Regions from separate parts of the Methylophaga sp. UBA4204 genome, predicted to be linked through region 2. Evidence: riboswitches for the same ligand, from Rfam matches in the RefSeq annotation. Region 2 holds a riboswitch; the other holds the start of a gene.
The links. A riboswitch is a leader RNA that binds a small molecule or an ion and turns the genes downstream of it on or off. The one in region 2 is predicted to bind cyclic di-GMP.
Positions count from the first base shown of each region.

Region 1 (4,218 bases), on a different contig from region 2:
ACCCTGTAACCGGTATTAAGTGCGACTGTTGAGTTTTCGACAGAACGAGAAAGTAATAATGTCGGTGCAAGTTTGGTAACAAAACTGCCCTCTTTATCTTCTTGTAACTGAACATTGTCATCATAACTGAATGTTGGAGAAAAATCGGCACCAATAATGTATTCGGCTGAACTGGCGATATTGGATTGGAACATGCTTGCTACCAAAACCGACATAATAATTTTTATTTTCATGCTGACTCCATTTTGGTGTCGATAATTATTATTCCTCATTAAGGAATAATAATGACATCACCGCTTTCAAGCAGCACGTTAGATTCAAGTGATTTGCCTTGTTTAATATTTGCGTAATAGACCGGAATGATTTGCTGTTTCATTCCATCTCTACGCAAAATGATAATGTCGTTTTCTTTCGCATAAGTCGTAAGTCCACCAGCCAAACTCAAAGCTTGCATTGCATCAAGCGGTTGACTCATTCCAAAGGAGCCGGGAGTCTGGACTTTACCTAGAATATGTACAGTGTTACCTGAAACCCGATTTACGGTAACGTTAACGACTGGATCCGAGATATATTCTGAAAGTTTTTCTTTAAGTTCGGTTTCTACTTCAACTACCGTTTTATCTTTCGCGTTTATTTGGCCAGCTAAGGGAAACGAAATAGTACCATCTGGAAGAATAACGACTTCTTTCTGCAGGGCATCTTCATTCCAAACTGAAATGCTTAACATGTCACCTGCATTAAGTGTATAAGGTTCTGAAGCATGAACAACTGTTCCAATCGAAAGTGCCGCTAATAGCAACACTGCATTTATCAATTTATTCATTATTCTTCTCCATGTTTATAAATTACTTTCGCTTCGGATGATAACACGTTATTTAAGCATAAAAAAAGGGAGCATTTCTGCTCCCTTATTTTAACTGGATATTATTATTGAATTAATCAGTTTTACGCTTTTGATTTAGCACGTAAACGCAGTCCCAATAGGCCGAATAAGGCAGGTGCGAAGAGAAAAAGCGCTGCTGGAATAGGCACAGCCGATACTGAAACATCATATTTCAGCTCATCAGAAGAAGCACTAAAGATATCCAAACCATAGTTTATACCAGTCATAAGCGTGGCGGTAAATGAGTAATCTGAGATGAGATTAAACTGATCGATAACAGCACCACCCATCTCAAATAACGATACGGTAGCTGAACTTAGATTTGCTTCTGGATTAAATGACCATACAATTTTAACGGGTGTATTTTGATCTGTAGATAGATCAAAAAATGATGACCAGTTGGTGTTTGGCTCATCTACCGTTCCGTGGCCTAATACAACATCGTTGTTATTTAAGCTAACTTCTTGCGTAGCACCTGATGATCCGGCGGTGGTCAAATTTAAGGTTGCTGCATTTACACTAATTGAGAAAAATAACGTCATAAAGAAAAGCATCGCTTTTTTCATAAGTCGCTCCTTTAAGGGGTTTGATTTATAGATTAAGTTAAGCAATGCAACCCGGCGATCTTACAAGGTAAGACCCGTGGCTTTCCGCCCCCGCCTCACAACAGGTTTGGCTATTGATAGGAAAGAAGAAATCCTTTCCATTGTGAAAACTTCCCAGCTTTTTAAGGAAGTTAATTTAACCATAACGTTTTTTATTCAGTTTGTACAGAGTCTTTTCTGACAAAAAATATATAAAAAAGGGAGCTTCAAGCTCCCTTTTTATTTCTCCTAACCGTTTCAGCCTGCAGTCATCTTGGCTCTACGACGCAAGCCAATCAATCCTAATAAGGCGGGAGCGAATAAAAATAATGCGGCTGGTACAGGCACTTCTGATAATGAGGTAACTGACACATCATATTTTAATGCATGTGATGTAGCATCTAAAATATCCAAACCGTAAGTTTTACCTGCTGACAATATGGCCGAAAAAGTAAAATCGCCCGTTATATCGTACGTTTCTGTAAAACTACCATCTAATGCAAAAATTGCTACAGTAGCAGAAACCAGATTTCTCACTGGGTTAAATGACCATTCAACATCAACCGCAGTATTTGTATCTGCTGTGACGTTAAACATTGAACTCCAATTTGATCTGGAGCTTTCAACAACACCACCACCTAAAACAACATTGTTCTTATTTAAGGTGACTTGCTGTTGGGATGCCCCATTTGAGCCCTCAGCTGTTAAATTAAGAGTTGCTGAGTTTGCACCAGCAGAGAATAAAAAGGCTATACATAATAGCATCGCTTTTTTCATAGCAATTTCCTTCTAAGTGAAAAAATAAGCAATGCAGCCCGGCCATCTTTAGTCAATTAAAGATCCGTAGCTTTCCGACCCTGCCTCACGACAAGTTTGGCTTTATATTGAAGATAGAAACAGAATTGTTTCTAAAATTGAGACTTTCTTATATTCCTGAAAGTTCAGTTACAGACTAACAGTTTTTGTGGATTTTTCAAATCAGGTAGGTAAATCGCAGATGCAAAATTTTAGAGTCTTTTGATGATATTGAGCCCCACAAAGAAAAGGGAGCCGAAGCCCCCTTTCCTTGAACCAACAATATTGTTAACTCATTTGTTACTATGCAGCAGCTGTTTTCAGTGCTTTACGACGTAAACCGAAAAAGCCCATCAATGCTGGAGCAAATAACCATAATGCAGCTGGTACTGGTACTGCAGAAATTGACAGGTCGTATTTCAGAACATCTGATGTGGCATTAAAAATATCAACACCAAAGAATGATCCCGCTGTCAAAATAGCAGTAAAGATAAAATCACCAGTGATGTTAAAAATAGTTGGCGCACCAACATAACCACCACCAGGGCCAGTCAACAGACCAAAGGCCAATTGAGCATTACTCAAGCTGTTAGTTGGGTTAAATGACCACTCAACTTTCACCGGTGTATCAACATCAGTTTGAACATCAAACAATGATTCCCAAACTCCTGAATTAGCAACAGTACCACCAGCAAGAACTGTACTGTTGTTATTCAGATCAATACTTTGAGTAGCACCTGAAGAACCAACTGTTGATAATGTCAGTGTAGCGGCATTAGCACCAACTGAGAACAATAAAGCTATACAAAATAGCATCGCATTTTTCATAATAATTTCCTTTAATTGAAAAATTAAGCAATGCAACCCGGCCATCTTCATAATCCAGCCAGAAGATCCGTGGCTTTCCGACCTTACCTCACGGTAAGTTTGGCAACAAAAACAGAAACAACATTGTTTCTGAACTTTTTATCTCCAAGAAATATCTCGGTGATGATTAAACACTACTACTTCATTTGCATGATTGAAATTGTACTATGGTACTAGTGACAAATTTATTGCAAAAAAATTATATATTTCAGGCTGATTATAGCTGATTTTCTTTTTCTCACAATATCCATATTTAATGAACTTTATAACAATATTCTATTGGTTGTCCCACTTCATGCTGTGAATAATAGCTAACTGAATCAAGTACATAACTGCAAAAAAAGGGAGCCGAAGCTCCCTTTTCTTAAAACTAACAATATTGTTAACTCATTTGGTGTTATGCAACCACTGTTTTCCGTGCTTGACGGCGTAAACCGAAGAAGCCTAACAGTGCTGGTGCAAACAACCACAATGCAGCTGGTACTGGTACTGCAGAGATTGACAGGTCATATTTCAAAATACCTGAAGTGGCATTAAGAATATCTACTGCAAAATATGAACCTGCAGTCAAAATGGCAGTAAAGATAAAGTCACCAGTGATATTATAAATAGTTGGAAAACCAACATAATTACCACCAGGGCCAGAAATCAGACCAAAAGCCAATTGAGCTGAATCCAAGCTTGTTGAAGGATTAAATGACCACTCAACTCTTACAGGAGTATCAACATCAGTTGTAACATCAAACAATGATTGCCAAGAACCTGAATTAGCAACAGTACCACCAGCAAGCACAGTGCTGTTGTTATTTAAACTGATTTCTTGAGTCGCACCATTTGATCCGACAGTTGATAAACTCAATGTAGCCGCATTAGCACTAACTGAGAACAATAAAGCTATACAAAATAGCATCGCATTTTTCATCGTAATTTCCTTTAATTGAAAAATTAAGCAATGCAACCCAGCCATCTTCAAATAATACCTGAAGACCCGTGGCTTTCCGACCTTGCCTCACGACAAGTTTGGCGATTTAAAATAGGAACCATTTTCGTTCCCAACAAATAAAGCCACTTAGAAACAGCTCTCAAGTG
Region 1 is NZ_DFTU01000077.1:31,017-35,234, forward strand. Features, by position in the region: gene B3182_RS11050 (OmpG porin family protein) at 1-233, opposite strand, end outside; gene B3182_RS11055 (polysaccharide biosynthesis/export family protein) at 272-823, opposite strand; gene B3182_RS11060 (hypothetical protein) at 946-1,449, opposite strand; cyclic di-GMP riboswitch class I at 1,492-1,570, opposite strand; gene B3182_RS11065 (hypothetical protein) at 1,726-2,244, opposite strand; cyclic di-GMP riboswitch class I at 2,274-2,355, opposite strand; gene B3182_RS11070 (hypothetical protein) at 2,566-3,090, opposite strand; cyclic di-GMP riboswitch class I at 3,119-3,204, opposite strand; gene B3182_RS11075 (hypothetical protein) at 3,527-4,051, opposite strand; cyclic di-GMP riboswitch class I at 4,080-4,164, opposite strand.
Region 1: another riboswitch for cyclic di-GMP. It lies ahead of B3182_RS11065 (hypothetical protein); the one in region 2 lies ahead of B3182_RS07080 (VPLPA-CTERM sorting domain-containing protein).

Region 2 (4,218 bases):
GCCCAATCGGTGTTGTCGGTGCACCTTTCAGTTCAGAACAATTAGTTGAGGTCGCCGTAACGCTTGATAAAGCGGCGCATGAATTGGGTGTGGATTTTATTGGTGGTTTTACTGCTTTGGTAGAGAAGGGCATGAGTAAGGGCGATCAGGCTTTGATCGAAGCCATTCCACAGGCGCTGACGGAAACGCAACGAATCTGTTCATCCGTCAATGTGGCCAGTACGCGTGCCGGTATCAACATGGACGCGATTCTCAAGATGGGGCAAATCATCAAACAGGCTGCAGAACTCACTGCAGACGATGATGGCCTTGCTGCTGCAAAATTAGTGGTCTTTGCCAATATTCCTCAGGATGTACCGTTTATGGCCGGTGCTTATTTAGGTATCGGTGAAGCAGATGCGGTTGTCAGTGTTGGTGTCAGTGGTCCCGGTGTAGTAAAAGCGGCTTTGGAAAAAGCCTTGGCTGAAGATGAAAATATGGATCTGAGCCGTGCGGCGGATGTCATTAAACAAACAGCAGCCAGACTGACACGTGCTGGTGAGTTGGTGGGCCGTGAAGTGGCACAATTACTCAATCTGCCATTTGGTATTGTCGACTTGTCGTTGGCACCGACACCGAATCGTAATGACAGTGTCGGAGAGATTTTTGAAGCGATCGGTTTGCCAGCTTTTGGATCACCTGGCAGTACCGCATTTTTATCCATGCTCAATGATGCAGTGAAAAAAGGTGGTGCGTTTGCCAGCTCACATGTGGGTGGTTTAAGTGGTGCGTTTATTCCGGTTTGTGAAGATTTGACCATTGCTGAGTCGGCTGCAAACGGCACCTTGAATCTGGAAAAACTCGAAGCCATGACGGCAGTCTGTTCAGTTGGCCTGGATATGGTGGCTTTACCTGGAGATACTTCAGCTGAAATGCTATCCGCGATTATTGCTGATGAAATGGCAATTGGTGTGATTAACAAAAAAACCACAGCAGCAAGATTGATTCCAGCGCCTGGCAAAAAAGCAGGTGATATTGTCCGGTTTGGTGGTTTGTTGGGTGAAGGCCCAGTGATGGCTGTCAATATGGGGAATCAGGAAAACCGCTTTGTGCGACTAGGCGGACGTATTCCTGCTCCGATTCAAAGCTTGGTCAATTGATCATCTTATGCTAACAATTAAAAAGCCGTGACAGAAACTGTCACGGCTTTTTTAGATAAAATAAGCGTCAGAATTACTGGCTTTTCGCTCTTCTACGCATTGCTAAAAAGCCCATCAAACCTGAACCAAATAACCAAACTGCTGCTGGTATTGGAACGGCTGAAACCCGGATGTTATCCAGCATCGCTCCAACATTATCCCCCCCGAAGTTTCTAAAAGATAATTTATCCCCATCAACCAAATCAACCAGGAAACTATAGGTATGCCAATTTTCATCCCAATCCAAGAGAAGATGATTAACAAGTGCACCTGCTCCAAACAACACCGAAACTTGGTCAGCAGGACCATTACGTTGATTACCAGATAAATCAAAACTCACTTTGTATTTTCCTGCAGAAAAACCATTTTTAGAAGACAAAATTCCTGCGTCACCAGTTGAGCCGTCCAGATCTACGCAAAAGCTACCAACTGAACAAACGATTCCCCATTGATTACCGTTTTTGATCAAATCAACCGTACCGTTTGATACATCCCAATTAACGAAGCTGTTATAGTTTAAGACAGAACTCGCCTGACCTTCACCTTCAAAGCTATCATATAGGCTATCAATGGTTGCAGCAAAGGAAACTGGAGCAAAACATAATGCAGATATTGCTAAAATTTTTGTTAAGTTTTTCATAGATATATCCTCAATTTTTGTAGTTCAGCAATCTCAACTTTGAGACCGGAAACTTTCCGTCCTTAATTCGCATTAAGTTTGGCAAAAATTAAAAATAAATGTGTCTTATAAAGTTCGACACAGATTCAAAATAATCCTTATTTAGACGTTTTTTAATTGTACTTTGGTACAAATACACTTAATAAATCACTTACGGTTAGTCCGGTAACTTATTAATGCAAAAACTCGTTGTACAAATTATTATCTTTCAGTGGGATAAATCTCAGCTTTCTGATGCGCACAAAAAAGCAAGGGCAGGATTACCTGATCGCTATCCGCTAAAATCCTCCTCTTCTGTTTTGTCTAATAAGCAAATATTGCTTGATAAGCATGGGGATGATATTTCCGGAAATCGCATTCGCTATCAACTGACAGATGATTATTTTTTAATTGATCGTTTTCGTGTTGGTTTAAAAGTCAAGACAGTGGAGTTCAAACCACGATTACAGGCCGATGAACCACCGATATTACTTACTTCGCTCGAAGAAGGGTGGGTACAGTGTCAGTACCAGTGGCGCTACCGGATGGATGAAGGCGGTTATATTTACTGGCTTTATGAAAATGTGATCGTAAATGTCTGCTTCGCAGAAAAAAACGATCCAGGTGTTTTTGTAAACTCACCTCCCGCCCAACGTTTTACAACTCTACTGACCTGACTCATCAAACGCTCACAAAAACCATAAGACCACTTGCTTTTAGTTCATGCTTGAGGATGAGATGGAGAGCACAGGTTTTTGGAGAATAAATCTCTATAATCGCATTAAATTTCTACGGGACAAATTATTTTCTTTCCTTGGAGTCAATATATTACGACCAAGGTAAAAGTCCCTGGTTTTAGTGAGAATTATCCCTTGTAATGAAAAGGTAATATGCCTAAGATGCCCCGGCATTTTAAGATCGTTAAAATCAATTAACAGTTCTGTTTAAATATTTTTAATTGCCTGTTATGAATCAGTAAGTCCTTGAAATTATTTCAACTTAATCGCTAAGTAAAAACAGACGGGGTATTGACCATCTATCTAATGACCACCTCAGCCAAAACAAAGCCAAAAAGCCTCTCGTGAACAGCTATGTAGCCGATACCTCACCGGTTGCCATAGTGAAGTTTTGTCTGCAGTCTGAGCGGCAGATAGCAATTCTCGACAGTACAGCTTCCATCGTTGATATTTTTGGTTTTACCGCAGCACAAATTATTGAAGATTCCTCGTCTGCATGGATGAGCATTGATTCAGATGATCGTGGCATTATTCTGCAGAAAATGGCTGAGTCAGCTCAAACGATGCAACCTCTGAATCTGGGTTGGCATGTGTTACACCCTCAGAAAGGTAAGGTTTTAGTGGATTGCAAAGCCATGCCTGAAGCGGATTCAGAAAACGGAATGGTATGGCATGGCTATTTTCAAAATATCACCGACCTGAAACGTACAGAGCAGGAAAATCAGTCTCATTTGTGGTTTCTTGAATGTCTGGATCAGGTCAACCGGGCTATTCAGGGCACCAATGATCTTGAGCAGATGATGAGTGATGTTCTGGCAGCGATATTGTCGTGTTTTGCATGTGACAGAGCATGGCTTTTATATCCTTGTGATCCAGCAAGTGCCACTTGGCATATCCCCATGGAGCAGACCACTCCTGACTACCCTGGTGGTCTGTCTGCTGGAACAGATTTCCCGATGACCGAAGAGGCAGCCCGAGGTCTGGAAGCCTATCTGGCCAACAGTGAACCAGTAACGCTGATTACCACTATAGAAAGTCCTGATGCACCCGAATTTCTGAGAGAGCATCATATTCGCTCAATCATCGGTACGGCCATCTATCCAAAAACCGGTAAACCCTGGGTGTTTGGTTTGCATCAATGTTCGTATGAGCGAGAGTGGACTAACGACGAAAAACGTTTATTCAGTGAAATCGGTCATCGTTTATCTGATGGCTTGACCAGCTTGCTGATATATCGTGAACAACGTGAGAGTGATGAACGCTTTCGGCAGGCGTTTGAATTTGCTGCGATTGGAATGGGGGTGTTGTCCTTGAGTGGGCAGTGGTTAAGAGCCAATCATTCCATTTATGAAATGTTCGGCTATTCCGAAACTGAACTACTGCAAATGACCTATCAGGAAATGACCCATCCCGAGGATTTGCATAAAGGACAAGCGGAGCTTGATCGGCTGATTGCTGATCAAATTCCCTATATGCAGATTGAAAAGCGCTATCGTCATCAAAATGGGGACTATTTCTGGGCAAGACTCACAACCAGCATTGTCAGAGGAAGAAACAACCAGCCGCTGTATTTAGTTTCGCAGATAGAAGATATCGAAGAGCGTAAAAAATCAGATCAAAGTATCGCCCTGTTAAATTTTGCTAT
Region 2 is NZ_DFTU01000048.1:56,145-60,362, forward strand. Features, by position in the region: gene B3182_RS07075 (PFL family protein) at 1-1,139, shown strand, start outside; gene B3182_RS07080 (VPLPA-CTERM sorting domain-containing protein) at 1,213-1,818, opposite strand; cyclic di-GMP riboswitch class I at 1,834-1,911, opposite strand; gene B3182_RS07085 (hypothetical protein) at 2,034-2,513, shown strand; gene B3182_RS07090 (bifunctional diguanylate cyclase/phosphodiesterase) at 2,918-4,218, shown strand, end outside.